3 regions of the Actinocorallia herbida genome follow, and region 1 is predicted to be linked to each of the others. Evidence: riboswitches for the same ligand, from Rfam matches in the RefSeq annotation. Region 1 holds a riboswitch; each other region holds the start of a gene.
What was found. Region 1 has a riboswitch for cobalamin ahead of EDD29_RS03995 (CbtB domain-containing protein). Riboswitches for the same ligand answer to the same signal wherever they lie in the genome.
Positions count from the first base shown of each region.

Region 2: it holds a riboswitch for cobalamin, as region 1 does, so the genes downstream of both, EDD29_RS17475 ((2Fe-2S) ferredoxin domain-containing protein) here and EDD29_RS03995 (CbtB domain-containing protein) in region 1, are expected to answer to the same signal.
Region 3: it holds a riboswitch for cobalamin, as region 1 does, so the genes downstream of both, EDD29_RS38845 (ABC transporter substrate-binding protein) here and EDD29_RS03995 (CbtB domain-containing protein) in region 1, are expected to answer to the same signal.

Region 1 covers NZ_RJKE01000001.1:803,990-813,401, reverse strand. Annotated here, with positions in the region: gene EDD29_RS04005 (branched-chain amino acid aminotransferase) at 1-273, opposite strand, end outside; gene EDD29_RS04000 (3-isopropylmalate dehydrogenase) at 471-1,520, opposite strand; adenosylcobalamin (AdoCbl) riboswitch at 1,644-1,787, shown strand; gene EDD29_RS03995 (CbtB domain-containing protein) at 1,790-1,984, shown strand; gene EDD29_RS03990 (CbtA family protein) at 1,984-2,739, shown strand; gene EDD29_RS03985 (AAA family ATPase) at 2,788-4,872, opposite strand; gene serA (phosphoglycerate dehydrogenase) at 5,322-6,911, opposite strand; gene EDD29_RS03975 (hypothetical protein) at 7,001-7,753, opposite strand; gene EDD29_RS03970 (PadR family transcriptional regulator) at 7,912-8,415, shown strand; gene EDD29_RS03965 (ABC transporter ATP-binding protein) at 8,451-9,131, shown strand; gene EDD29_RS03960 (FtsX-like permease family protein) at 9,128-9,412, shown strand, end outside.
Region 2 covers NZ_RJKE01000001.1:3,758,813-3,768,224, forward strand. Annotated here, with positions in the region: gene EDD29_RS17450 (lysophospholipid acyltransferase family protein) at 1-669, shown strand, start outside; gene EDD29_RS46940 (dihydroxy-acid dehydratase domain-containing protein) at 870-1,781, opposite strand; partial or broken gene EDD29_RS46945 (dihydroxy-acid dehydratase domain-containing protein) at 1,858-1,995, opposite strand; partial or broken gene EDD29_RS46950 (dihydroxy-acid dehydratase domain-containing protein) at 2,102-2,473, opposite strand; gene EDD29_RS17460 (MDR family MFS transporter) at 3,091-4,578, shown strand; gene EDD29_RS17465 (GNAT family N-acetyltransferase) at 4,628-5,188, opposite strand; gene EDD29_RS48105 (hypothetical protein) at 5,492-6,154, shown strand; cobalamin riboswitch at 6,144-6,302, shown strand; gene EDD29_RS17475 ((2Fe-2S) ferredoxin domain-containing protein) at 6,344-6,700, shown strand; gene EDD29_RS17480 (TetR/AcrR family transcriptional regulator) at 6,715-7,275, opposite strand; gene EDD29_RS17485 (DUF4437 domain-containing protein) at 7,358-8,251, shown strand; gene EDD29_RS17490 (Dyp-type peroxidase) at 8,431-9,412, opposite strand, start outside.
Region 3 covers NZ_RJKE01000001.1:8,562,138-8,571,549, reverse strand. Annotated here, with positions in the region: gene EDD29_RS38870 (SRPBCC domain-containing protein) at 1-544, opposite strand, end outside; gene EDD29_RS38865 (cupin domain-containing protein) at 760-1,176, shown strand; gene EDD29_RS38860 (hypothetical protein) at 1,180-1,377, opposite strand; gene EDD29_RS38855 (PspC domain-containing protein) at 1,367-2,659, opposite strand; gene EDD29_RS38850 (FecCD family ABC transporter permease) at 2,733-3,758, opposite strand; gene EDD29_RS38845 (ABC transporter substrate-binding protein) at 3,755-4,783, opposite strand; cobalamin riboswitch at 4,841-5,025, opposite strand; gene EDD29_RS38840 (ATP-binding protein) at 5,116-6,255, shown strand; gene EDD29_RS38835 (LuxR C-terminal-related transcriptional regulator) at 6,252-6,881, shown strand; gene EDD29_RS38830 (hypothetical protein) at 6,891-7,811, opposite strand; gene EDD29_RS38825 (RNA polymerase sigma factor) at 7,817-8,377, opposite strand; gene EDD29_RS38820 (LCP family protein) at 8,629-9,412, shown strand, end outside.

The sequences.
Region 1 (9,412 bases):
GGGCCGGAAGCTGACGATGGAGCCGTCGGGCTGGCGGTAGGCCTTCATGCCCTCGAACAGTTCCTGGGCGTAGTGGAAGACCTTGGTGGCCGGGTCCAGGGAGAGCGGACCGTACGGCCGGAGCTGGGCGTCGTGCCAGCCGCGCTCGGTGTCCCACTCGATGGTGATCATGTGTTCGGTGAACACCTGCCCGAACCCGGGCTCCGCCAGCACCGCCTCCCGCTCCTCGGGGGACTTGCGCTGCTCGGCGAGCTTGACGGCGAACTCGATCATGTCTGTCCAAACCTCTTCCGGGACACCGGGAAATCCTCCGGTGCTCTCCATTGTGTGCTCTGTCTCACGTTCGCGCGACCTGGACCTTTCAGACGACGCGGTGCACACCGGAGAAACCAAAAAACGGGCGCACCGCGTCCGCGGCACGCCCGTCCCGACACCCGAAGATCCTCCGGGCGGAGCCAGGTGGCTGCCGCCTACCCGGCTACTCGCTTGGCGATGTCGTCACCGATCTGCTGGGTGGAACGCGCACCCGAGCGCTCGGTGAGGTCCGCACCGACCGCATGCTCGATCTTGCGCGCAGCCTCGGGCAGGCCGAGGTGCTCCAGCAGCATCGCGACGGACAGGATGGTGGCCGTGGGGTCGGCCTTGCTCTGCCCGGCGATGTCGGGGGCACTGCCGTGGACCGGCTCGAACATCGACGGGGCGGTCTTGTCCGGGTTGACGTTGCCGGACGCGGCGAGGCCGATGCCGCCGGCGATCGCGGCGCCGATGTCGGTGATGATGTCGCCGAACAGGTTGTCGGTGACGATCACGTCGAAGCGGGCCGGGTTGTTCACGAAGAACATCGTGGCCGCGTCGACGTGCACGTAGTCGGTGGTGACCTCGGGGAACTCCGCGGCGACCTGCTTCAAGATCCGCTGGTACAGCTCACCGGCGAAGGTGAGGACGTTGTCCTTGTGGACCAGGGTGAGCTTGCGACGCGGGCGCGAGGCCGCGATCTGGAAGGCGTACCGGATGACGCGCTCGACACCGAAGGCGGTGTTGACGCTCTCCTGGGTCGCGATCTCGTGCGGGGTGCCCTTGCGCAGCACGCCGCCGACGCCGGTGTACGGCCCCTCGGTGCCCTCGCGGACGACGATCATGTCGATGTCCTCGGGGGTGACGCCCGCCAGCGGGGTCTCGACGCCGGGGAACAGCTTGACCGGGCGGAGGTTCACGTAGTGGTCGAGGGCGAACCGCAGCTTGAGCAGCAGCCCCCGCTCCAGGGTGCCCGACGGGACGGTCGGGTCGCCGACCGCGCCGAGGAGGATGGCGTCCTGCCCGCGGATCTCCTCCAGGACCGAGTCCGGGAGGACCTCGCCCGTCCGGTGCCACCGGGCGGCTCCGAGATCGTAGGAGGTCTTCTCGATCGCGAGGTCGTACTGACCGGCGATCACATCGAGGACCTTCAGGCCTTCGGCGACGACCTCGGGGCCGATGCCGTCACCTGCGACGACTGCGAGTCGGATGTTGCGGGATGCCATGGCGGCATCCTAGTGCATCCGTCTCATGCATCGGGCATCCGTCTTACATTTCAAGACACCTCCCGAGACGCCGGGAAGGGCACGGCTTGACGGGCGGCCCTGCGAAAGAGCACCCTCCAGGGGACAAGTACATACAGAGGCGACGGTGTGCAGGAACCCGGTGAGAGTCCGGGACGGTCCCGCCACTGTGATCCGGCCGCGGCCGGAGAGTCAGAACACTGACCCGTCGTCCTCCCTGATCCGGGGCGAGGCACCCCGTAAGGAGAACCATGAACACTCCCGAGACGACGGCGGTAATCGGCGCACAGCCCGCGGCCGTAAGCGATCTCCGTACCTATGTGTTCCTCGCGATCGCCCTTCTCGCGGCGTTCGCCACCCTCTACGCCCTCTTCTTCGCCCCGCAGACCGTCCTGCACGAACTCGCGCACGACGGCCGGCACCTCTTCGGCGCGCCCTGCCACTGATGGCCGCCGATCTCCTCCCCCGGCTCCTCGGCCGGGGCGTCTTCGCCGGTGCCCTCGCGGGCCTGATCTCGGGCGGTTTCGCCTTCCTCGTCGCCGAGCCGGTCATGGACCGGGCGGTGGAACTGGAAGGCGAGCGATCGGCCGCGGAAGCGGCCGCCGCAGGCGTCCACGAACACGCCGAGGAGGTGTTCACCCGCTCCGAGCAGCACCTCGGCCTCATCCTTGCCTCGGTAGGGGCGGGCATCGCCTTCGGCATCATCTTCGCCGCCGTCTACTGGGCCGTCTTCCGCCGTACGTCGGCGGACCGCCCCTGGCAGCGTTCCTTGACGCTCGCCGGAGCCGCCTTCACGGGCTACTGGCTCCTCCCGTTCATCCGCTACCCGGCCAATCCGCCGGGCGTGGGCGACGAGGGGACCCTCCAGCAGCGGACGCTGTCCTGGGCCGCGGCCATCGTCCTCGGCCTCGCCGCGATGTTCGTCGCGTGGCGGGTCCACTCGGCACTGCGGGCCAGGCCCGACCACGTCAGGCAGCTCGCGACCGGCGCGGTGCCGGTCGCGGGGCTCGCGGTGCTCTTCCTCATCCCCGCCAACCCCGACGCGCTTCCGGTGCCCCCGGAGCTGCTGTGGGACTTCCGGATCCTGGCGGCTGCCTCGGCCGTCATCCTCTGGACGTCGCTCGGCGTCGGCTTCGGGCTCCTCGGCCTGCGCGCCGCGGCGCCCGCCGAAGCGGCGGAACCCCTGCCCGCACCCGCCTGATCCGGACGCTGCGCGCCGGGCGGGCACGACTCCGCCCGGCGCGCCGCGTCAGACCGGCGGGGCCAGCAGGACCGCGAGCCGCTCCGGCCCCGAGACGCCCAGCCGGGTGCAGATCTCGGCGATCTGCTCGGCGACGGTCTTGGCCGGCATCGCCATCTGCTCGGCGATCTCCGGCTCGGTCCGGCCCGCCGCGACGAGTTCGGCCATCTCGTACTGGATGCGGCTGAGGTCGGGCACGGCCGCGGTGCGCAGCGCGGGCGTGCGGACCTGGTCGGAGCGCTGCGCGAGCACCCACGCCCTGGTCCCGGCCGCGGCGGCCTGCTGCTTGTCCCAGTGCACCTCGGCGGCCTGCGCCGCGGCCTCCGCCGCGTGCAGCGCCATGCCGAGCTCCTCGAACTCGAACGACACCCCGATCAGCCCCGACCAGTCGCCCGCCGCCGACGCCTCGGCGTGCCTGGCGCACAGTGCGGCGAGGTCGCCCTCAGCGTCCTCGGCGAGGTAGGCGAGCCGGTCTGCGACGACGCCCGCGGCGCCGAGCCGCACGACGTCGTGCAAGGCGGTGAGCGCGTAAGGCCGCAGCTCCAGCGCCTCGGCCGCGGCCGCCGCGTCCAGCAGCCCGTGCACCGCCGCGCCGGTCGCACCCTGGGCGACCAGCAGCCAGGGGCGGGCGAGGGCGACGGGGAACCACAGCGCGCGCAGCGTCGGCAGGGCGCGCCGGTCGGCTTCGGCCAGCGCGTGCCGGGCGGTGGCCAGGTCGCCCGCGAGCGCCGCGGAGTGCGCGAGCTCGCCCAGGCAGGGCCCGGCGAACAGCGATCTGCCGCGCTCCAGCATCCGCGCGCCGTCCCAGCCCTCGCGCAGCGCCGCGTGCACCTGGCCGCGGGCGCGCAGCACCCGCGCGCGGGTCGCGGCTCTGGCGACGGGATCGTCCGACGGGGTGCCGTGCTCGGCCGCGGCGTCCAGGTCGCCGACGCTGATCCACACCCACGCGCGCGCGAACTCCAGCAGCGGGCCGGACTCCGGCGCCTGCTCGTGCCAGTGCTCGACGTGGCGGAGGCCCGCGCGCACCTTCTCCAGCGCGGCGGTCGCCTGCCCGGTGAGCGCGGCGGTGACGGCTTCGACGGTGTCGATCCTGGTCCGGATCGCGGGGTCGGCGTCGCTCAGCTCGGCGGCGTCGTCGGCGAGGTCGAACGCCTCGCGGTTGGCGGCGCGGTGCACCGCGAACGCGGCCCGCTGGGCGAGCAGCCGCTGGCGCGCGGCGGGCATGCCGACGGTCTCCAGCGCCACCGACAGAACCCGGTCGGCGTCCTCGGCGCGGCCCAGGCCGTAGGCGAGGACCGCGGCGCGGGCGCAGGCGAGCACGGTGCGCGCCTTGTCCTCGGGGCGGCGCGGGGCGTCGGCGAGCATCCGCTCCGCTTCTTCCGCGGAGCCGAGCGCGGCGAGCAGGGAGGCGCGCGCGATGGCCTCCTCCAGGGAGGCGGGGCCGTCCCCGGCGCGCGCGGGCACCTCCTTCCACTGGCCGCCGTCCAGGACACCCGTGGACCGTCCGGCGCGCAGCAGCTCGTGCAGCAGGCGCAGGTCGCCGCCGGTCGCTTCGGCAAGGTACTCGGCGGTCGGCTCGTCCACCTCTTCCAGCACGGCGAGGTCGGCGAGCGGGCCCAGTTCGACGCGGCCGAGCGCCAGCCCGGCGAGCGGTTCCGGCACCTCCTCGCCCGCGGTGACCAGGCGCATCCGGCCGGAGCCGGCGAGCTCGGCGAGCAGCAGGCCGGAGTCGGCGTCCAGCTCGTGCACGTCGTCGACGACGACGGTGAAGGCTCCTTCACCCGCGCGGGCCAGCAGGGCCTCGACCCCGGCCGCGACGTCCTTGACCGGGGTACGGATTGGGAGGAGGTGAGCAAAAGCCCCGAACCGGACAGCAGGGGCCTGGCCCGCCCGGGCCTCGAGCACCGGCGTGTCGACCGTCGCGGCGAACTCGTGGATCAGCCGGGACTTGCCGACTCCCCCCGGTCCGATGACGAACGCCCCCACCAGCGACGGGTCGAGCACCGCGGTGCGCACCGCGGCCATGTCGGCGTCCCTTCCGCGGAACGGCCACGCGGTCCCCACATCGGGAGCGAAGATTCCCCAGCGCGTCACGACCAGCCCTCAACTCTCCGGTGCGTCCCGGGCCACACCTCGACCTCGCGGTCACGGACCATCTGACGCCTGCCTCCTGCCGACGGTTCGCAGTTCATCAGTGTCTTTTACAGCGGGCGGTAGCCGCATTTCTCGCCGCCGGGCGGAACTCGAAGAAACAGGCGGCAGCCCTTACGCGGCCGTGAGGAAGTCAAGGCGACCTCCAGAGGCGTCCGCTCCAGCATCGCACCGCCCACCCCCTGCCGCGCGGGGGCGACCCACGGCCGATTCCGGACACGTGCGGCACCGGAGGTGCACCTTCTGCCGACATAAGACAGATCAATCATGAATGCGCGCGGCATCCGTTTTGCTAGGTCACGCCTTCGTCATCCGAAAAAAGGAGAAACGCCCGCCGGAGAACCGGCGGGCGTCTCGGACGCACGACTGCGGGCGCGGGCCCGCGGCGCGGACTACTCGCTCAGCTCGACCCGGCGCACCAGGCCCGCGCCGATCTCCTCGGCGATGGACTCCAGCACCTTCTGGTCGATCGCGGAGTCGACGGTGAGGACGGTGAGGGCCTTGCCGCCCTTCTCGTCCCGGCCGACCTGCATGCCCGCGATGTTGATGTTGAGGTCGCCCAGCAGGCGGCCGATGACGCCGATGACGCCCGGACGGTCGACGTAGCCGAGGACGGCCATGTGCGGTGCCGGCGACAGCTCCACGTCGAAGCCGTTGATCTCGACGATCCGCTCCCAGTTGCGCGGGCCCGACAGGGTGCCCGACACCGAGACGACCTCACCGTCGGCCATCGTGCCCTTGACGGTGATGACGTTCCGCCACGCCGGGGACTCCTCGCTGGTGACCAGCGAGACCTCGACGCCGCGCTCGGAGGCGACCAGCGGCGCGTTGACGAAGGTCACCGACTCCTCGACGACGTCGGAGAACACGCCCTTGAGCGCGGCGAGCTCGATCACCTTGACGTCGTGGGCGGTGATCTCGCCGCGCACGATCACGTCGAGCCGGGCGGGGACGCCCCCGGCCAGCGCGGTGAAGACCCGGCCGAGCTTCTCCGCCAGCGGCAGGCCCGGCTTGACGTCCTCGGCGACCGCGCCGCCCTGGACGTTGACCGCGTCCGGCACGAACTCGCCCGACAGCGCCAGCTTGACGGACTTGGCGACCTGGGTGCCCGCCTTCTCCTGCGCCTCGTGCGTGGACGCGCCGAGGTGCGGGGTGATGACGATGTTGTCGTGCTTGAACAGCGGGCTCTCGGTCATCGGCTCGCTGGAGAACACGTCGAGACCGGCGCCGGCGACGCGGCCCTCGGTCAGCGCGAGGTCGAGCGCCGCCTCGTCGACGATGCCGCCGCGGGCCGCGTTGACGATGCGCACCTCGGGCTTCACCATGCGCAGCTCGCGGTCGCCGATGAGACCGAGGGTCTCCTTGGTCTTCGGCAGGTGGACGGTGATGAAGTCCGCCTGGGTCAGCAGCTCGTCCAGCGAGACCAGCTTGACGCCGAGCTGGGCCGCGCGCGCGGCCTGGATGTAGGGGTCGTAGGCGACGATCTCCATGTCGAACCCGGCGAGGCGCTGGGCGACCAGGACGCCGATGCGGCCGAGGCCGAGGACGCCGACGGTCTTGCCCTGGAGCTCGACGCCGGTGTACTTGGAGCGCTTCCACTCACCCTGCTTGAGGGCCGCGTGGCCCTGCGGGACGTTGCGGGCCGTCGCCAGCAGCAGCGCGATCGCGTGCTCGGCGGCGGTGACGATGTTCGAGGTCGGCGCGTTCACGACCATGACGCCGGCCTTGGTGGCGGCCTCGACGTCGACGTTGTCCAGGCCGACACCGGCGCGCGCGACGACGCGCAGGCGCTTGGCGTGGTCGAAGACCTCGGCGTTGGCCTTGGTGGCCGAACGGATGATCAACGCGTCGACGTCGGCGACGGCGGGCAGCAGGGCGGCGCGGTCGGCACCGTCCACGTAACGCACCTCGAAGTCGTTCTCCAGGACGGCGATGCCGGCAGGGGACAGCTCTTCGGCTACGAGGACGACTGGCTTGCTCAACGTGAGAATCCTTGAGGTGAGATCTTTGCAGGTGAACGGCCGCCACGCCCTCGTGCCAACCTGGTGCCGAGTCTATCCCTGCCGGGGTGTCAGGCCCGACGAGACCGCCCGAACTCCCAGAATCGGCGGGGCCTGGCCGGCGGTGCGCCCCCGTCGATGCCGATCCACAGACCCTCGGAGAGGTCGAGGGTGACCCCCTCCCGGACCTTGGGGTTCTTGAACCCGTCGGCCCGGACCGTCCCGAACGGGGCGGTCCGGCGAAGCCCGAGGACGGTCACCTCGACGTCGACGGTCCACAGACCCGTTTCCGGCAGTTCGAGGAGGTATTCGAACTCCTCCCCCGAGGTGGAGACGGGGTGCGTGATGGTCTCGTCGCCATCGCGCAGGATCAGCTGGACGTCCTGGCCGCGGGCCTGGACCCGCGAGATCGCGGCGCGCCCGGCGACCTTGAGCCGTCCGGCGCGGTCCCAGGACAGTCCGGTGAGGACATGCTCGACACCGACCTCGGCGGTGATGTCGGCGTCCTGGCGGGGCACCCCGCGCAGGTAGGGGTAGACCGCGTAGACCCGGCCGCCTACGACGACCGCGCCTTCCTTGTGCCCGGCGAGCTCGTCGGCGATGAGCCGCTCCAGCTCCTCGAACAGCTCGTTCTCGATGCAGAACGCGCGCAGCCGCGCGCTCTCGGGCAGTTCCTGCCGGACGTCGGCGGTGAGCAGACCCCCGAGCATCCCCTTGGTGGCGGTCACCACCTGCCTGCGGACGGGCTGCTCCACCTCCAGGAACCGCTGGTCGTACACGCGCAGGATCTCGCGGGTGATGCTGAGGGTCGGTGTCGTCGTCACTGGTGAAGGGCTCCCCGTGGGGCGTCGGGCGGGCACTGCGGACAACCCTGAACGGTAGGCCCGGAAGGCCTTTTCGCGCGACTCCGACACGGCGCATGACGAACCGGGCGGCCCATCCCCCTTGTCCGGTACATACTCGGTATGCATACTCAGTATGTATGTCGATCCGTCACGGCCTGCTGGCCCTCCTCGCCCGGGGGCCCCGCTACGGCTACCAGCTGCGCGCCGAGTTCGAGTCGGCGACGGGCGGCGCCTGGCCCCTGAACGTCGGGCAGGTGTACACGACGCTCGGCCGCCTCGAGCGCGACGGGCTCATCGAGCAGGGCGAGGCCGACGCGGAAGGACGGCAGTGCTACGCCGTCACCGAGGCGGGCCGGGGCGAAGCCGTCCGGTGGTTCGCGGCCCCGATCACCCGTGCCGACCGGCCGCGCGACGAGCTCGTCGTCAAGCTGGCCCTGGCACTCGCCGGATCGGGCGTGGACGTCCGCGCCGTCGTCCAGGTCCAGCGCGCCGCGACCCTCGCGGCGATGCGCGACCTCACCCGGCGGAAGCTGACCGCCGCCGACCCCGCCCAGGCACTCGTCCTGGACGCACAGATCTTCCAGGCCGAGGCCGAGATCCGCTGGCTCGACCACTGCGAACGCACCCTCAGCACTCGCTGACCCTTGATCCGTCCCTCCTACCCCCGAGGACGACCATGAGTGTGCTCGACCTCCGCGACGTCCACCGTGACTTCGGCAGCGGAGCCTCCCTCGTCCACGCCCTGAGCGGCCTTTCCCTGACCGTGGAAGCCGGCGAGTTCGTCGCCGTGATGGGCCCGTCGGGCTCCGGCAAGACGACGCTGCTCAACATCGCCGGCGGACTGGAGCGGCCCACCCGCGGCGAGGTGCTCGTCGCCGAACGGCTGCTCACCGGCGACCGCGCCGTCCTCGCCGCGCTGCGCCGCCGCACCGTCGGCTATGTCTTCCAGGACCTCAACCTCATCCCGGCGCTCACCGCGGCCGAGAACGTCATGCTGCCGCGCGAACTCGACGGCGTCCGCACCAAGGCCGCCCGCGCCGAGGCGCTCGCCGCGCTCGACGAGGTGGGCCTCGCCGAGGCCGCCGACCGGTTCCCCGACGAGCTGTCCGGCGGCCAGCGCCAGCGCGTCGCCATCGCCCGCGCCCTCATCGGCGAGCGCCGCCTCATCCTCGCCGACGAGCCCGCGGGCGCCCTGGACTCGGTGTCCGGCGACGAGCTGATGAAGGTCCTGCGCGCCCGCTGCGACGCCGGGGCCGCCTGCCTCATGGTGACGCACGAGTCCCGTCACGCCGCCTGGGCCGACCGCACGGTCTTCCTCCGCGACGGCGCGCTGGACGGCTCCGAGGTGACGGTGTGAACCGTCTCCGCGTCCCCCTCCTCATCGCCTACCGTGACGCGCTCCGCGCCAAGGGCCGCACCCTCCTCGTCATCGCGATGATCGGGCTGCCGGTAGCCGCGATCGTCACCGTGGCCCACGTGCTGTTCGCGATCGACGACCCGCGCGCGGCCCTCCCCGAGGCGCCCAGCGCGGACCGGGTGAGCGGCGACGAGCTCGCCGTCTACGCCCTCGTCATCGCGATGGCCGTGCTCCAGGTCGTCCTCCTGGCCGGTCCTGCCTTCGCGGTCGGCCTGCGCCGC
Region 2 (9,412 bases), 3.0 Mb from region 1:
GGGGCGCTCGCCGTCCTGCTCCTGCCCCTGCGCGGAGAGCGGCGACGCCGGGCCGTGGACGCGATCCTGCGGACCTGGGCCCGCTTCTGGTGCCTGGCCACGGGCGCGCGCATCACCGTCGACGGCCTGGAGCGGCTGGAGCGTTCCGCCACCTATGTGGTGGTCTCCAATCACACCTCCAACCTCGACCCGATGATCCACCTCGCCGTCTTCGGCGGCGGCCTGCGCATCCTCGCCAAGCGCGAGCTGTTCCGGGTGCCGCTCCTCGGCCCCGCGATGCGCGCGGCCGGCCTCGTCGAGGTGGACCGCCGCAACGCGGACCAGGGCTCCATCAACCGCGGCGTCGCCGAAGCCTTCGCCGCGGGCAGCTCCCTCCTCGTCTACCCCGAAGGCACCTTCTCCTACGAAACGGGCATGCGCCCCTTCAAGTCCGGCGCCTTCATGATCGCCATAGCCCACGGCGTCCCCATCCTCCCCGTCACCCTCCGCGGCGTGGATACCGTCTGGCCCGCCCACCGCCTCCGCATCCGCCGCGCCGAAGTCCACATCACCATCGGCACCCCCCTCCCCACCAGGCACCTCACCCCCCAGGACGCCCCGGCCCTCACCTCCGTGGCCCGCACCGCCATCACCGAAGCCCTGACGACCCCCCTCCCGAACGGCCACTGACCTCCTTTTTCAGGTCCGGCCCAGGCCACGGGAAGGGGGCCTCGGCCGGACCTGAGCGCGCCGGTGATCGCCTGTCCGCTCGCGGAGTCCCGCAGCCGCAAGACGCAAGATCGAGCCTCCGACTCGGCGGGCACCATGACACGGCCCGGCTCGATCCCTCTCCGGCACACGCTCAGCTGCGCGGCACCGCACGGTCCGCTTCAGCCGTCCGGGAGGTCTCGGATCGCGCCGGTGGAGGCGGATCGGGCGAAGGCGGCGTAGGCGCGGAGGGCCTTGGAGAGGGGGCGGCGGGATCTCGGGCGGTGGCCGGTGGTGGATTCGAGAAGGGCGCGGCGGGTGGTGAGGGTCCCCTCTGGGACGTCCAGGGTGATCGTGCGGGCGGGGACGTCGATGGTGATGGTGCCGTCGTCGGCGACCAGGGCGAGGGGGCCGCCCGCGGCGGCTTCGGGGGAGACGTGGCCGACGGAGAGGCCGGAGCCGCCTCCGGAGAAGCGGCCGTCGGTGAGGATCGCGCAGGAGCCGGCCAGGCCCCGGCCCTTGAGATGAGCGGCCGGGTGGAGCATCTCCTGCATGCCGGGACCGCGGCGCAGGCCCTCGTAGCGGATGACCGGGACGGTGCCGGGCGCGACGCGGCCCGACAGGATCGCCTCGGTGGCCTCCTCCTGTGACTCGGTGACGATCGCCGTCCCGGTGAGGACCTCCACGCCGACAGGGACCCCGGCGGACTTGACGACCGCGCCGTCGGGGGAGAGCCCGCCGCGCAGGATCGCGAGACCGCCGTCGGTGGAGTAGGCGTGGGGGCGTTCCGGATAAAGCCGCTCGAGGCGTCGACGTCGAGGGACTCTCGGCGGCGGACCGGGAGAACGCCTCCGAGGAGCGGACGCCCCCGGGAGCGGCGTGGAAGAAGGTCGACGGCCCGAGCCGGAGGGGAGTCCCCCGGACCCCCACTCCGTGAGCCACTCCCTCAGCGACCCGGAGCGGACGGTGTGAACGTCCTCGTCCAGCAGCCCCGCCCTGTGCAGCTCGCCGAGCAGTGCGGGGATGCCGCCCGCCCGGTGCACGTCCTCGATCAGGTAGGGACCGTTCGGGGCGACCTCGCACAGGTAGGGCACGAGGTGGGAGCGGGCCTCGATGTCGGTGAGCGAGTATGTCGGTGCGCGAGTAGTCGAGTTCCGCCTCGTGCGCGGCGGCCGGCAGGTGCAGCACGGTGTCGGTCGGGCCGCCCATCGCCAGATCGAGCGTCATCGCGTTGTCGAACGCCGCACGGGAGGCGATCGAGCGGGGCAGCACGCTCGCGTCGTCGTCCTCGTAGTGGCGCCGGGTCAGCGCGACGGCCGTCCGCCCGGCCTCCTCGTACGGGGCCCGGCGCGCGGTGGCGGGTGGCCAGGACCGTCCCGTTGCCGGGCAGCGCGAGGCCGAGCGCCTCCACCGGGCAGTTCATCGAGTCGGCGGTGAACATGCCGGCGCACGAGCCGCACGTCGGGCAGGCGTTCGCCTCGACCGCGGCGAGGTCGGCGTCGGAGACCGCGGTGTCGGCGGCGTCGGCCATCGTGGTGACCGGCTCCAGGCGGGTGCGCACGATCCCGTCGGTGAGGACGGCGCGCCCGCCCTCCATCGGGCCGCCGGACACGCACACCGTGGGGATGTTCAGGCGGAGGGCCGCCATGAGAATCCCGGGCGTGATCTTGTCGCAATTGGAGACGCACACCAGCACGTCGGCCCCGTGCGCCTGGACCATGTACTCGACGGAGCCGGCGAAGAGCTCGCGGGACGGCAGGGAGTACAGCGTCCCCTCATGGCCCATCGCGATGCCGTCGTCGACCGCGGTTACACGCCCCAGCCCGAGTCGACCGACGCCTCCGCGGACGCCGCCCCCGCTGCGGCCTGCTGCGCTTCGAGCACCACCGCCCGGCCCCCGCAGACCACCCCGATCTCCACCGGGTACCCCTGGCGGCCCGCCTCCCAAGGCCGCTCCCCGCTCCCCGAGACCGCACCCCGCACACGTACGGCCGGTGCCGGGGCACCGCTCTCCGCTGCGCCGCACACCGACAGAGGGCCGGCACCTCCTGTACGTTCGCCGCCGCTGCGGCATTTCTGGTGACCGGGTCGCGTCCTCTGGACGGCTGGGGTGGCGGTGCCGGAAAACCTGTTGAGGGGGTGGGCGGGGCGTGCGTAGGGTCGGGGGCCGTGAAACCGGGTGGAGATCCGGGCCGGGGGCGGAAGTTTTTCGGTGATCTGGATGTTCACCTGGGAGTCGAACCGTTCGCTGCGGTTCGGCGACGGGGGAGGGCACCATGGCGGGAAACCGACAAAGCGCTCGCTAAGCCTCGTTCGGGCCGGTTTTCGGCCCGTTTTTGTGTTCGGGCGGGTGCACCGCCTCCGGAACAGCCGCACGCGAGATGAGAAAGGCCACGTACGACTGTGGAGCGACCCGAGACCCTGGCTGAGCCCAGCCACATAGCCGAGGCCGCCGATTCCGGGGAGCCGATGCCCCGGCACGTCAAGATCGCGATCGGGGTCCCGATCCTCGCGGCCTTCGTGATGATCCTGAACGAGACCGTCATGGGCGTGGCGATCCCGAAGCTGATGACGGAGTTCGCCGTCACCGCGACCGCCGCGCAGTGGCTGACCACCGGCTACCTGCTGACGATGGCGGTGGTCATCCCGACGACCGGCCTGATCCTCCAGAGGTTCAGCACCCGGTCCGTCTTCATCACGGCGACCTCCCTCTTCGCGTTCGGCACGCTGCTCGCCGGGCTCGCACCGCACTTCGGCGTGCTGCTCGTCGCGCGGGTCGTGCAGGCGTCGGGGACGGCACTGGTCCTGCCGCTGCTGATGACCACGATCCTCACCCTCGTCCCCGCGTCGCGGCGCGGCCGGACGATGGGGCTGGTGTCCGTCGTGATCGCGGTCGCCCCCGCCGTCGGCCCGACGTTCTCCGGGCTGATCCTCGCCTCCCTGAGCTGGCGGTGGCTGTTCCTCGCGGTGCTGCCCATCGCGGCCGTGACGGTGATCATCGGTGCGGCCCTGGTGAAGAACAGCGGGACGCCGCGGCCGGTCCGGTTCGACCTGCCTTCCGCGCTGCTGTCGGCCGTCGCCTTCGGTGGCCTGATCTATGGGCTCAGCGCCATCGGCGAGTCCGCGGGCGGCCACGCCCCGGTCGCCCCGGTGTTCCCGCTCGCCGCCGGGGCCGTCGCGCTCGCGCTGTTCGTGGCGCGCCAGCTGAGGCTCCAGCGGGAGGACGCCGCCCTGCTCGATCTCCGCCCGCTGCGGAACCGCTCGTTCGTCATCGGTGTACTCCTGCTGCTCGTCGCGATGGGCGCGCTGTTCGGCGCGCTGATCCTGCTGCCGATCTACCTCCAGACGATCCGCGGTCTGACGACCTTGGAGACCGGCCTGATGCTGCTGCCCGGCGGCCTCATGATGGGGCTCGTCTCGCCCTTCGTCGGTCGGCTCGCCGACCGCTTCGGCCCGCGCCCGCTGGTCATCCCCGGCACCCTGGCGCTCGCCGTCTCGCTGGTGATGATGAGCATGCTCGACGCGTCCACGCCCATCGGATTCGCGATCACCGCTCATGTCCTCACCAGCCTCGGGCTGGGCTTCGCGATGACTCCGCTGATGACCTCAGCGCTCGGCTCCCTCGACGCGGACCTGTACTCCCACGGCAGCGCGATCATGAACACGCTCCAGCAGCTCGCCGGCGCCGCGGGAACCGCCCTCTTCATCACCATCATGACGATGAGCTCCACCTCATCCGCCGAATCCGGTACTGCCCCCCTCGCCGCACAGTCCACGGGAATCCAGGACGCCTTCCTCTGCGGCGCGGTCCTCGGCCTCCTCGCCATAGCGCTCTCCTTCCTCATCAAGCCCGTCGACAAGGCCCTCACCAAGGAAGTGGCGTTCCACTAGCGATCGTTACGGCCCCCGCGAGAATTTCTTCGCGGGGGCCGTCCCGTTCTCAGGACGCGGCCGGTCGCGCCGCGCTTCCCACGATCCTGGCGAACATCAGCATGTCCCGCCGCTCGCCGCCGACCTCGCCCCAGGACCGCAGCAGCCCTTCGCAGGTGAAGCCCGCTTTCTCCGCCGTCCTGACCGATCCGGCGTTCCACGGCTCGATGTGCAGCTCGACGCGGGCGGCGCCCAGGTGCGCCCCCGCCCATTCCGCCAGCGTCCCGACGGCCGCGGCCGCGATGCCCGACCCGCGCGCCGACGCCACGACCCAGTACCCGATCGACACCCGCCCGAGGTCCAGGTCGCGGATCCACACCCCGACGTGCCCGACCGTCCGGCCCCGCTCATCGACGATCGCGAACGGATAGCCCGTCCCGTCCTCCGCCCGTCGGAACTGCCGCTCGACGAACGCCCGCCCCGCCTCCTCGCTCCACTCCCGCGGCACCGTGGTGATGACCGGAATGTACGGATCCTCCGCCGCCTCCCGAAGCACCTCGGCGTCCCCGTACGCCCACTCCCGCAGCACCCGCTCCCCGAACCGGATCCGCGGCACCGCCAGCCCGCCCACCACGCCTCCCCCTCCGGAACGCCCCACCGCACGCGGAGACTACCGACCGGTCGGCGCCCGATGTGCTTCCAGTACTGGTAGAAGGCCATCTGCCGCGCGACTCCACCCGCGGAAACCGATGCGCGAACACCGCCAGAAAGTCCGAAAACTGCCGAGACCAAGCATCAACATCAACAACGACCACGGATCAATAAATACACGGAGGCACATATTGATCACCACCTGTCGTTGCAATGCTAGGCCACGTCCTGTGAATCTTGGTGTTCGGCTCGTCATGAGCTGACCGATGCCGCCTGGGCGAGGGTGGAGCCTCTTCTTCCCGTCCAGGCGGCTCGTGGTGGCCGGCGGCCGGATCGCCGGACGGTGTTGAACGGGATCTTGTGGAAACCGGCGTCGGGCTTCCGTGGCGGGGTCGCTGCATCGAACGGCTCAAGCAATGGCGCGCCATCGCCACCCGCCACGGCAAACCCGCCCACCACTGCCAAGCCGGGATCACCCTGGTCGGCGCACTCCTCTGGATCGACCGAGATCCACCGGACACTCTCTGGCCCGAGCGGCGCCCGCGCCGCCGCGGAAAGGCTCGGGCGGGGACTCGCGGCCGGGCCTTCGGTGGCGGTGCGGCCAGGAGGGGCGGGCCGCGGCGCGACGCCGGCCGCGCCGCTCGCGCCGTTGTCGCCCATCACCGAGACGCGCGCCCGCTCGTCGGCGTGCGCGGTCCGGTTCTGGAGCAGGACCGCGACCGGGCGCGAGTCGCCCGCGCCGATCGTGACGGTGCCCTCGGCCGGTGTCGCGGTGTCGCGGTGTCGCGGTGACGCCGTCGTGGCGACCTTCGCCATGAGAGGTCCTGCCTCTGAGGTCGAGGATCCTGAGCCGTGGGGAAGCAGGGCTCGTCGGCCGGTCGGGACCGGGCGGGGCGAGGGCCCGACGGCGTTGACGACGGAGGCCTCCGGCCGGGATATGTCATGATGTGGGCGTTATTGGCGAGCGGGGACTGAGGAAGCCGGTGTGAATCCGGCGCGGTCCCGCCACTGTGAACGGCGCGCCTGCCCGCCGTCCGAGAGGACGGGGACGGCGGCGAGCCGGAAGCCAGGAGACTCACCCGTCTCGCCTCCTCGCGACGTCTGGGGCGGATCTCCCCGGAGGGGAGTCGGCCTCGTGCCCGTGGAATGTGCCCGGAGCCTGCCGTGCAGGGTCACGGTGTGCCGTGACTGCTGCTGCGGCAGCCCGAAGATCGCCGGTGTCGACCACGACGCGCAGCTCGCCCGGCTGCGCGCCGAGGCCGAGGTCCGCGTGTCGGACTGCCTCGACGTCTGCGAACGCGCGAACGTCATCGTCGTCCAGCCCTCCGCCGAAGGCCGCGCCGCCGGAGCCCGCAACATCTGGCTGGAGTTCGTCAACGGCGCGGCCGCCACCGAGGACGTCGCCGCCTGGCTGCGCGCCGGAGGCCCCGGCGTGGCCCCCATGCCTCCCATCCTCGACCTCCACCTCTTCACCCCGCCCCGCCGCCGCTGACCTCGCGGGGTCCGTCACCGGCGCGCGCGTCCCTCGAGGAACTCGTCGATCGTCCGGTGCGCTCTCGTGCGCCCCGGCGCGCGGCCCAGGAGCAGCGCGTCGACCAGCAGCGGCGAGATGACCGAGGTGACGACGTCCTCGGCCTCGTCCTCCGGCACCGCAGCGTCGCCGAGCGCGGCGTGGAAGGGCGCCAAGAGGTCGGTGATGTAGCGGCGGCGCAGGTCGGCCACCGACGGATCGAGCGCGACCGCGGCGACGAGCGCCTGGAGCATCCCGCCGACGGGTCTGTCGCGAAGCCTGTCGCAGAGCCGGTCGACCTCGGCGTGCAGGTCGGTGCCGAGGTCCCCGGCCGGCTCGCGCGGGGTGAGCGGGGCGACGGCGACGAGCGCCTCCAGCACGGACCGCGGCGACGGCCAATGCCGGTAGACCGTCGAGCGGGAAACGCCGGTGACGGTGTGCAGTCGCTGCGGGGTCAGCGCGGCGGCGCCCTCGCTCAGCAGCAGCTCGAGGGCGGCGGTGAGGACGACGGCCGTGGTGTCCCCGGTGGGTCCCGTGGGGCGTCCTGGTCTGGTCACGAGGGTTAACACTACAACTTGTCCCGGAATTCAATTAACGGTACGTTCTGCACCGCAAACCCCTGGACGTGAAGGAGGGCCCATGCGCCCGCACGTGGAACTCGTCGACGAACGCGACCTCATCTGGCACCTTGCGGAGTTCCAGCACGCCACCGGTGCCGCCGAGCAGCGCAACCTCAGCTACGACGAAGAGGACGGGTCGGCCTCCCTCAAGGTCCGGTTCGCCTCCGACTGGTCGCGGCCCGCGGGCGTCCACAGGGCCGACACCGAGTGGTACGTGCTGTCCGGCAGCGTCACCGTCGGCGGCACCGTCCTGGGCGCCGGCGGATACTGGACCGCTCCCGCGGGCGTCTGGACGCCTCCCGTGTCCGCCGCCGAAGGGACCGAGATCCTCCTGTTCCGCGAGTACGGCGACTGGCACTTCGACCTCGCCGCGGAAAGCCTGCCGGGAGTCCGCGACGACCAGGCCCTCGTCGTCCTCGACACCGCGGCGATGCCGTGGATCGATGTCGCGGACGGCAGCCCCATGCGGTTCGACCTCGGCGGCACCCCCGTGCCCGGCCTCTACATCAAGCTGCTGCACCGGGACGAGAAGACCGGTTTCTACACACGGCTCATCAAGGCCAAGCCCGGCTGGCGTGAGGAGCCGCTCGCCCACCACCCGTGCAGTGAGGAGGCCTACTGCCTCGACGGCGGCTTCGACTACAACTACGGCAGGATGTGGCCCGGCACCTACTTCTGGCGGCCCGCCCTCATCCGGCACGGCGACTTCACCGCCGACGCCGAGCTCGGCTGCACCTGGATCGTCCGCTCCGACGCCGACCTCGTCGACTGGTACACCGACGATGCCCGCGTCGTCATGACCGGCGACCCGACGAACTGGGGCGACGGATTCCCGCAGAGCGTCGGTCCCCGGTACGTCGAGCCGGTCCGCTCCCGCAGCATCGGCCCCTGGCAGGATCCCTCCTACCAGTGACCCAGGTCCGGTCCCGGCCGGTACCCGCGCCCGCAGACCGGGTGCCGGGAGCGGTGGCCGGATCCCGTCGGCCTTGAGACGAGCTGGCCGCCCGGCGTCGCGGCGCCCGTCCCGGCGCCGTCGGGACGAACACAGCGAGCACCCTGCCGGGGCAGGGCGCTCGCTGTGTTCCCGGTCGGTCAGGCGAGGAGGGTCTCGCCCATCCAGCCGTCGGGGCCGCAACCCGGGGGCAGGGCGAAGACGGCGGAGCCGATCGTCGTCGTCCAGAGGTTGAGGAGGTCGGCCTCGGCGAGGCGCCGCTGGACGGGGATGAACTGCCGGGCGAGGTCGGCCTGATAGGCGGCGAACAGCAGGCCCGACTCGACCACGCCGTCGTCGGACAGGCCGTCGTCGTAGTTGTAGCCGTGCCGCAGCATTCGCTGGGCGGGGTCGTCGACGCGGGCCAGGCGGATGTGCGCGGCGGCGTCGATGACGGGGAGGCCGAAGCGGTCCGCGGCCTGGAAGTCGGGCTCGTCGTGCTCCTTCCGCCCCGTCAGAGGGGCACCGTCGGTGATCTTCCTGCCGATCGCGAACTCCTTGGCCGCCTCGTCGGCCTCATCCCATTTCTCGAGGTTCATCTGGATTCGCCGGAGTGCCACGAGGGTGCCGCCGCGCAGCCATTCCGGGCCGCTGGAGATCCAGACGGCCCGGTCGAGGTCGGTGGGCTGGACCGTGCCGTCGAGCTGGCCCATGAGGTTGCGCTGGGTCTGCCCGACCTCCTGGGACGATTCCGGCCTCCGGAAGCCCCGCTGGGTCCACTTCACCGTCGCGAACGCGCGGGCGTCCTTGGCGATGAGGCGGAGCGCGTGGGTGAGGGTGACGGAGTCCTCGCAGCGAAGCTGGACGAGCAGGTCGCCACCGGTCCACCGGTCTTCGAGCCGGTCGGTCCTGAAGGCGGGCAGCGCGGTGAGCGGCCGTTCGTGCTCGAGCTTCGCGGCGGTGAACAGGCCGGGGCCGAACCCGAACGTCACGGTCAGGCGGGCCGGGATCGCCGCGAGTTCCGGCTGCGCGTCGGCCAGGCCCGCCCGGCCCTCGGTGAGGCGGCGGGCGTCGTCGGTGAGCAGCCGCATCAGCCGGCCGAGGGCCTCGCGGTCGGTGCCCGGCCTCAGCTCGAGGCCGAGG
Region 3 (9,412 bases), 7.8 Mb from region 1:
CGGGGACGTCCGTGGGCTCGTCCGGGGACTCCGAGACGGGGGTCGTGGGCTCGTCCGGGGCCTCGGGGGCGTCCAGGGGCTCGGGGTCGAGGGGGGTCGGGGCGTCGGTGAGGGCGGTGGAGAGGGCCGCGGCGAAGCGGGTGAGGAGTTTGGCGCAGGTCTCGGTGAGCAGGGGGGCGGGGATGGTGGCGGCGCGGCCGGTGAGGGTGGCGCGGGTGTTGAGGAGGACGCGGGAGCCGGTGGGGGCGGGCAGGACCGTGGCCTGGAAGGTGGCCTCCGCGGTGCCGGGGCCGCGGGCCTCGCGGGCGGTGGCCTCGAGGATCGCGGTGCGGGTGAGATCGTCGACGACCGCGGTGCGGACCGTGCCCTTGAAGGTGATCGTGGTCGCGCCGAACTTGATCTTGACCCTGCCGCGGTGCTCGGCGTCCGCCGTGTCGTCCAGCACGACGCCCGGCATCAGCGGGGCCATCCGCGGGACGTCGAGAAGGGCGCGCCAGGCGGTCTCGGCGTCGGCGGTGAGCGCGAACTCGGTGGCGAATTCCATGGGACCTCCCTGCTCTCGCGCGAAACCCTACGGCGCTGGGGGATCGGCTGTCACAGGGACCGCCCCGGAGGAGGCCGCCACGGCCGGATGTGCGGGAGATCGCATGACGCGGGCCGCGATGCCGGGTACAGTTGCCCCATGTTCTCCGCCTTCTCGTGTTGTTGTCGCTGACCCGCGTATTCCGCCCCGTCAGTCGACCACCCGAAGGATCTTCGTTGAAGGCCGAGACTTTTCCTGACATCACCATGGCTCCGATCGCCCCGGTGAACCCCGATGCCCCGCCGACCGTCGGCCAGCTCGCCTGGCGTGTCAGTCAGGCCGCGGCCCGCCCCGACGCCTGGTGGCACCTGGTCACCTTCGTGCCCGGCGAGCGGATCCGGGTCGAACTCGAGGACGGGCTCACCCTGATCATCTGGCCGCCCGGCTTCCGGCTGTCCGCGCACGACCACGGCGGCCACCTCCAGGTCATGGCGGTGATCGCGGGCGAGCTCGCCGAGGTCGTCGTCGGCGACGACGGCGCGACGGCCCGGCCGCTGCGCGCCAACCGGGTCCGGGTGCAGGCGGGCGACCGGATGCACGAGGTCGTCAACCCGGGTGAGGGCTACGCCGTCACCCTGCACGCCTACGCCTGACCGCTACGCCCGATCTTCGCGGCGGCCGCGGCTGAGCCCGCGGACCAGCAGCACCACCGCGTAACCGACCGCCAGCGCGGGCAGCAGGTACCGCATCGGCGCGAGGTCCACCCAGGACAGCGCGGCCCCGCCGAACAGCGCGGCGACGATGAGGAAGAACACCCCGCCGACGAAGGCTCCCGGATCGGTCTTATGCGCCACCGCGCACCACCTCCACATCGCCGACGATGCCCTTGACGTGCACCTCGAGCGTCGGCGGGTTCTGGCCCGACCCGTCGAGCACCTGGTCGACCTTGACCCGCGGACCGCTGTTGATCTTCTTGTCGACGGTGATGTCGCCGAGGCCCGTCGCGGCGTGGAGTTCGACCCGGGCGTGCGCGGGCAGCACGATCCGGATGCCGCCGAGGCCGAGCCGCGCGTCGACCCGGTAGCGGGCGCCCGGGGTCAGCGCGAGCGTGGTGAGGTCGAGCTTTCCGGTGCCCGCGACGATCCGGTACGGCTGGGTGGATCCCGGGTCGACGGGCCGCCACTCGACGTCGCCGAAGCGGCTGCCGGCCGGGAGTTCGGTGGTCGCGGTGCTGGTGAGCAGCGCCAGCGACAGCAGGGCGCCGACCCCGACGAGCCCGCGCGGCCTGCCGAACCAGGTCCCGGTGACCAGGCCGAGGCCGACGACGGCGAGCGCGGCGCTCAGCGCGAGCTGCTGGAGGTGGTCCTGGCTGAGGCCGGCGTTGTTCCCGACCGCGGCCGCCGCCGCCCCCGCGAGGACCAGGGTGGTCAGGGTCAGCCACTTGCCGCCGCGCTTGCGCGGGCCGCAGGGCGAGGTGGCTCCTGCGGGCCGCTTGACCTCTCCGGGGGGCGGGACCGCGGCCCCGGGAACGGCTCCCGGGGCCGCGGCGGGCGCGCTCAGGTCGACGCCGATCCCGCCGAGCGGCCGGGCGGGGATGGGCCGCAGCGTCGCGAGGTCGATCCACTCCGCCTGCGCGGCGGGGCGCGGGCCGCCCGTGACGCCGGCGGCGCCGGACGCCTTGGCGGGCTCCGGGCCCAAGGGCTCCCCGCGCAGCCCGTCGGGCAGGGTCCGCGCCGCTTCGACGAGGTCGACCCCCCGGGTCTGCGCGATCATCCCGATGAGCAGCACGATCATCAGCGCCCCGAGCACGCCCGCGTCGAGCCCGCCGGTCGCCCCGCTGAGCACGATGTCGAGCACGACCCCGCCCGCGAGCGCCACGCCGAGCAGCGAGAGCACCGCGGACCCGGTCATGACGCGCCGGGCACTGCGTTCGACGAGTCCCGGACCGCCATCGGGCTCGGCCATCAGGACCGCCGCGAGGATGTACAGCGGGATCGCGGTCCACGTGACGAAGACCAGCACCCCCCACCCGATCCGGAACACCAGGGGGTCGATCCGCGTGTACCCGCCGAGCCCGGCGCACACCCCGGCGACGAGGCGTCCGTCGGCCCCCCGGGCCAGCCTGTCGGTCGTCATGCCCCCATGGTCCCCTGCCCCTTCCCGCCGCGGTATCCGGGACAGCCCTGACCCGACCCTGATTCCCGGGACGTCACCGGGCCCCGCGCCGCGAGGTGCGGTGCAGGATGATCACGAACGCCGGGACCCCGATCAGCGAGGTGACCACCCCGACGGGCACCTCCTGCGGGTCCAAGGCGGTCCGGGCCGCGGTGTCCACCCAGACCAGGAAGATCGCCCCGGTCAGGGCGCTGACGGGCAGCAGCCGGAGGTGCCCGGGCCCGGTGAGCGCGCGGGTCGCGTGCGGAAGGACCAGGCCGACGAACCCGATCGCGCCCGCCGCGCTGACGAGGGCCGCGGTGAGCAGCGCCGTCGCGCACAGCAGCACGATCCGGGTCCGCGCGACCCGGACGCCCAGGGCCACGGCGGCGTCCTGGCCGAACGCGAAGGCGTCCAGGTCGCGCGCGTTGCTCAGACAGATCAAGAGGACGACCGCGAGGACCGCCGCGCAGACCCGGACGTCGGTCCAGGTCGCGCCGCTGAGGGAGCCGAGGAGCCAGAACAGGACGCCGCGGGTGGTCTCGGCGTCGGCCGAGGTCAGGACGATGAACGAGGTGAGCGCGGAGAACAGCTGCATCGCGGCGACGCCGGAGAGCACCACCCGGTCGGTGCTGCCGCCGACCCGCAGGCCCAGCAGCAGGACGAGCCCGAACGAGAGGATCGCGCCCGCGAACGCGCCTCCGGAGACCGACAGCACGCCGCCGCCGAATCCGAGCACGACGACGAGGACGGCCCCCGTCGAGGCGCCCGAGGAGACGCCGAGGACGAACGGGTCGGCCAGCGGGTTGCGCAGCAGCGACTGCATGACCGCGCCGCACACCGCGAGGCCCGCCCCGCAGACGGCGGCCAGGAGCGTCCGGGGCAGGCGCAGCTCCCACACGATGCCGTCCCGGATCGGCGTGAGGTCGGCCGCGCCGAAGCCGAGATGGGCCGCGACGACCCGCCCGACCTCGGGCACCGTGAGGTCGGCGGGGCCGATGGTGATCGCGATCGCCACCGAGACGGCGAGGGCGACGGCCCCCGCCGTCCACAGCAGGGGTCCGCGCGGCGCGGCTCTCACCCGGCGAGCCCGAAGCGGCGCAGCGCCTCGGCGACGAGCTCGACGCCTTCGACCGTCCGGATCGTCGGGTTCATCGCCTGCCCGCTGAGCAGCACGTACCGCTGGTTCTTGACCGCCGTCATCTCCCGCGTGACGGGGTGGCCCTCAAGGAACCCGATCTTCTTGGCCGCGGTCTCGGCGGTCTGTGATCTCCGGGTGAGGTCGCCGATGACCAGGACGTCCGGGTCGCGTTCCGCGACGGTCTCCCAGTTGATCTGCGGCCACTCGTCGGTGGTGTCGTCGAACACGTTCCGCAGCCCGAGCTCGTTCGTGATGACGCCGGGCGCGCCGCAGCAGCCCGCGAGATACGGTGCCTCGGCGTTGGCGAACCAGTACATGACCGACACGTCCGCGCCGGTGGCACTGTCCGCGGCGGCCTCGAGGCGGCCCCGGAGCGAGGCGACGAGGTCCTCGCCGCGCTCGGGGACGCCGAAGATCCGGGCGAGGTCGCGGATCTCGCCGTAGATCGCGTCCATGGTCAGCGGGGTGGTGCGGGACCCGTCTCCGGTGCCGCCGTTGTCCTTGCCGACGCAGTCCGACGGCGACAGGTAGGTCGGCACGCCCAGCTGCTCGAACCTGTCCCGTTCCGCGACGCCGCCCGTGCCGAGCGTGGAGGCGAAGGACGCGGCGACGAAGTCGGGCTCGGCGGCCAGGACGCGTTCGAACGACGGGGCGTTCTCGGCGAGGCGCGGCACGCCTGCGTCGGCCCCGGTGAGGCTTTCCGGCAGTGGGTCGGTCCAGGTCGCCGTCCCGGCGAGCCGGTCGGCGAGGCCGAGGGACAGCAGGATCTCGGTGACGCCCTGGTTGAGCGAGACGGCCTGCCGCGGCGCGGCCTCGACGGTCGTCTTCGCCCCGCAGTTGTCCAGGGTGAGCGGGTAGCCGGACGGCCCGGACGCGGTGGTCTCCGCCTTTCCGGAATCGACGGCGCAGCCCGCGGCGAGGACGGCGAGCAGGGCGAGGCAGGCGGTGGGGCGTGCGAAGGGCACGGTGATCCTTCTGGCGTCGAGGGCTCAAGCGCGGAGCCCGTCCGTACGGGGGACGCCTCCCGGAGGAGGCCGCCAGCAGGTCTTCGGACTCGGGTTCCGCCGGACACGGCGCCTTCCCGGGGATCGCTCCCCAGTGGCCTGATGCCGTGCCCGTCACCCTCACCGCTGCGCGTCAGCTCCGGATTCGCACCGGATTCCCTGGCCCGTGCAGAACGGGCGCGACTGGCCCGGCGAAGCTATCAGGAGGCTCCGGGCCACCCTGACGCGACCCTGAGAGGGAATGGGGGTGGTTCCCCGATGCGCGCGGGCCGTGGAGGGTGTGGAATCGGGGGATGGGGTCAGAGGGCATCGTCCGGCTGGAGCGCCGCCGGGACGGCAGGTTGCTCGCCGGCGTGTGCGCGGGGCTGGCCGGGCAGTTCGGGCTGGAGCCCGTTGTCGTGCGGCTGGCGTTCGTGGTGCTGGGCGCGGCGGGGGTGTACGGGATCGCGGCCTATGCCGCGTTCTGGATTCTCACCCCCGCGCGCGACGAGGAGCGGCGCAGGCGCGATCCGGCGCAGCTGCTCGCCTACGCGCTCCTCGGCGGCGGCCTTTCGCTGCTGACGGGGGTGTCGGGGCTGGCCCAGATCGCCCTGTGGCCGGTCCTGGTCGTCGGGATCGGCGCGGTGATCCTCTGGCAGCAGGCGGGGCGCGACCAGCGCGAGCGCTTCGTCTCGCTGCCGCAGGGCATGTGGTGGCGCAGCCTCCTCGGCGCGCTGCTGGTGACGGCGGGGATCGGCGGGTTCTTCGCGCAGCGGGTGTCCCCGCAGGACATCCCGCAGGTGCTGCTGGCCACCGCGATCATCCTCACCGGGGTGACCGTCGTGATCACCCCCTGGCTGGTGAAGCTCTGGCAGGAACTCGACGCGGAGCGCGCCGAACGCGTCAGGTCGCAGGAGCGGGCCGAGGTGGCGGCGCACATCCACGACTCGGTGCTGCACACCCTGACCCTCATCCAGCGCAACGCGCACGACCCGAAGGAGGTCGCGCGGCTCGCCAGGTCCCAGGAGCGCGACCTGCGCGCCTGGCTGTACCAGCCCAAATCCGACTCGTCCCGGATGTTCGCGGCGGCCGTCCAGGAGACGACCGCCGAGGTGGAGGACCTGCACGGCGTCCCGATCGAGGTGGTCTGCGTCGGCGACTGCCCGCTCGACGACCGGATCGGCGCGATGATCCAGGCGGCCCGCGAGGCGATGGTCAACGCCGCCAAGTACTCCGGCGCCCCCAACGTCTCGGTCTACGCCGAGGTCTCCGGCGACGATCTGGAGATCTTCGTCAGGGATCGGGGCAAGGGGTTCGACCTCGAAGGGGTCCCGGCCGACAGAATGGGCGTGCGGGGTTCGATCATCGGCCGGATGGAACGGCACGGCGGTACCGCCCGGGTGCGCAGCGCCCCCGGTGATGGCACCGAGATCAGGTTGGAGCTGAAGAAGTGACGCGTGTGGTGCTGGTGGACGACCACCAGATGTTCCGGACCGGGGTCCGCGCCGAACTGGGTCCGGAGATCGAGGTCGTCGGCGAGGCCGCCGACGTCGACTCGGCCGTCTCGGTGATCGCGGCGACCTTGCCCGAGGTGGTGCTCCTGGACGTCCATCTGCCGGGCGGCGGCGGGGTCGAGGTGCTGCGCCGGGTCCTGCCGTCCAAGACCACCAGGTTCCTCGCGCTGTCGGTGTCGGACGCGGCCGAGGACGTCATCGGGGTCGTCCGGGGCGGGGCGCGCGGCTATGTGACCAAGACCATCTCCGGCCCCGAGCTGACCGCCGCGATCGGCCGGGTGGCGGAGGGAGACGCGGTGTTCTCCCCCCGCCTGGCGGGATTCGTCCTTGACGCGTTCAGTGCGACCGACGCCCCCGCTGCCGATCCCGAACTCGACCAGCTCACCGCGCGCGAGCGCGAGGTGCTGCGCCTCATCGCGCGCGGCTACGCCTACAAGGAGATCGCCAAGGAGCTGTTCATCTCGGTGAAGACCGTCGAGACGCACGTCAGCAGTGTGCTGCGCAAGCTCCAGCTCTCCAACCGGCACGAGCTGAGCCGCTGGGCCGCCGCCCGCCGCCTCGTCTGACCGCCCCGGCTACGCGGGGGGAGCCAGGTCGAGGACGGCCGAGCCGTCCGTCACCTTCTGCCCCTTCGTCTCGCGGAGGCCGAGGTAATGGGCGGTCTCCGGGTCGACGAAGATCTCCCGCAGCACCCCGTCGGACCCGTCGATCCCGAACGACGTCGCGGAGCGGCCGATCCAGTCGGTCGCGTTCTCGGTGGTCTTGACGCCGGGCAGGGCGCCGAGCGCGTCGATGAGCTTGCGGCGGCCTTCCTCCGGGCGCAGGGTCGCGGCGAGGATCTGCTGGATCCTGCGGAACTGCACTTCGACGAGCCCGTCCTTCCCGGATCCCCCCTTCTCGATGTCGATCGCCAGTTCCTTGAGCTCCTCGATGACGTCCTCCACCGAGGTCCCGTCCCCCTTGCCCTCGAATTCCGGCGCCGCGCGCTGAGGTCCCTTCCGCACGACCCAGACCCCTGAGGGGTCCTTCGGGGACGGCAGGGCGGCGTCGGAGGAGTCGCAGAGCTTGCCGGTGGGGTCGGGGGGCGAGCCCAGGACGCAGCCGTCCGCGGTCTGCGCGTAGGTGACGGTGAGCGGGCCCTTCGCGGACTTCTCGGCGGGCCAGGAGGCCGGGTCCGTCGCCGCTTCCAAGAGGTCGTGGATCTCGGAGGGCACCGGCACGGCGGTCATGTCGTCGGTCTCGGCGGTCGTGGCCGTGACCGCCGGGTTCGCGGACGGAGCGGAGGCCGGCGGGCTGCTCGCGCCTTCGCCGCCGGACCAGAGGACGGTCGGAACGGTGATGATCGCGGCGGTCGCGGCGGCGGCGACGGCCAGGGCGGGCCAGCCGCGCGGGGACGGGAGGCGGCGGACGCGGCCGGTGAACTCGGGGGCGGACAGGGGCGGCGGGGTGTGTTCGAGGCTGCGGCCGAGGTCGCGCAGGTGCTTCAGGTCGTCCATCGGGATCACTCCTCGTCCGGGTCGGTCAGGGGGTTGCCGCCGAGGGCGGCGCGGGTCTTGCGGCGGGCCCGGTTCAGCCGGGACCTGACGGTGCCGACGGGGATGCCGAGGGCGCGGGCGGTCTCCTCGTAGGTGAGGTCGGCCCAGGCGACGAGCAGGAGGACGTCGCGGTCGCCGGTGGCGAGTCCGGCGAGGGCCGCGGCGAGCGCCGATCCGGCCGCGGTGGCTGTGAGATCCATCACCACGCGCTCGTCGTCGGCGGGCGCGGAGAACTCCGCGTGGGTGCGGGCCAGTGCCCGGTATCGGGTGATCTCGTCGCGCCGGTGGCGGGCCACGAGCCGGGTCGCGATCCCGTACAGCCAGGGCCGCGCGTCGGGGTAGGCGGAGTTGTACCGTGCCCGTTTCCGGAAGGCGGTCAGGAAGGTTTCGGCGACGACGTCCTCGGCGGCTTCCGGACCGATTCGTCGGGATACGTGCCGGTAGAGGGTGTTGGCATGCCGGGCGAAGAGACCGGAGAACAGCTCGGGTCGGTCCGCGGAGGCGACGATGAGGGCGGCGTCGGACATGGCCGGGTCCGCCGGTGCGGATCGCGGGGGACCGGCCGCTTCGGGGGGCGGCTCGGCCGGGTCCTGGGACTCGGGAGGTGTTCGGAGAACTGTCACGTCATGTTCTCTCCAGAAGCCGCCGCGGGGGTTCACGCTCGGGAACGAAGATCGGGCGGTTCGGCCGAAAGGCAAACATTTCGTCCCCGTCAGACGTCTTCATTATTGATCTACTGTTCGGGAGCGTGACCGATGGCGAAGGTATCTTGGCGGGGATGAAGCGCACGATCTGGATCACCCTGGCCTCCGCCGCGGCGTGGGGCACCGCCCATTTCCTGACCGGGCGGCGGGTGGTCGGCGCGCTGCTGCTGGCGCTCCAGGTCGCCCTGGCCGTCGGCGTGCTCGTGCTGGTCGGGCCGCTCGCCGACGACGCGACCGAGTGGTTCGTCCAGCCGCAGTGGCTGAACGTGCTGCGGGTCGGCATCGTCGCGACCGGCGCGATCTGGGCGGCGGTGATCGTGCGCTCCTACCAGCTGGTGTCGACGGGCCGTCCCGTGCTCGTCGGGTTCGTCATCGTGCTGTGCCTCGCCGTCGCCGCTCCGCTGGCCTACGCGGTCGAGCTGACCCGGGTCTCCCAGGACCTCGTCAACGACGTCTTCGCCAAGGGCACCAAGAAGAACCCGTTCAACGGGGTGGACCGGATCAACCTGCTGCTCATCGGCGCCGACGCCGCGCCCAACCGGCCGGGGGTGCGGACCGACAGCATGACGGTCGCCAGCATCGACACCCGCAAGGGCACCACGACGCTGTTCAGCCTCCCGCGCAACCTCGAGGACGTGCCGATGCCGACCCCGGTGTCGCAGGCGGCCTTCCCCGACGGCTTCCAGGGCGACGGGGCGGGCAGCCCCGGCCTGCTCAACGAGGTCTTCCAGTGGGCCGAGGACCACCCGGACATCGTCCCGGGCGTCGCGGACGGGAAACGCGGCCCCGACCTGCTCAAGGACACCGTCGGGGGCGTCCTCGGCCTCCAGGTGGACTACTACGTGATGGTGGACATGG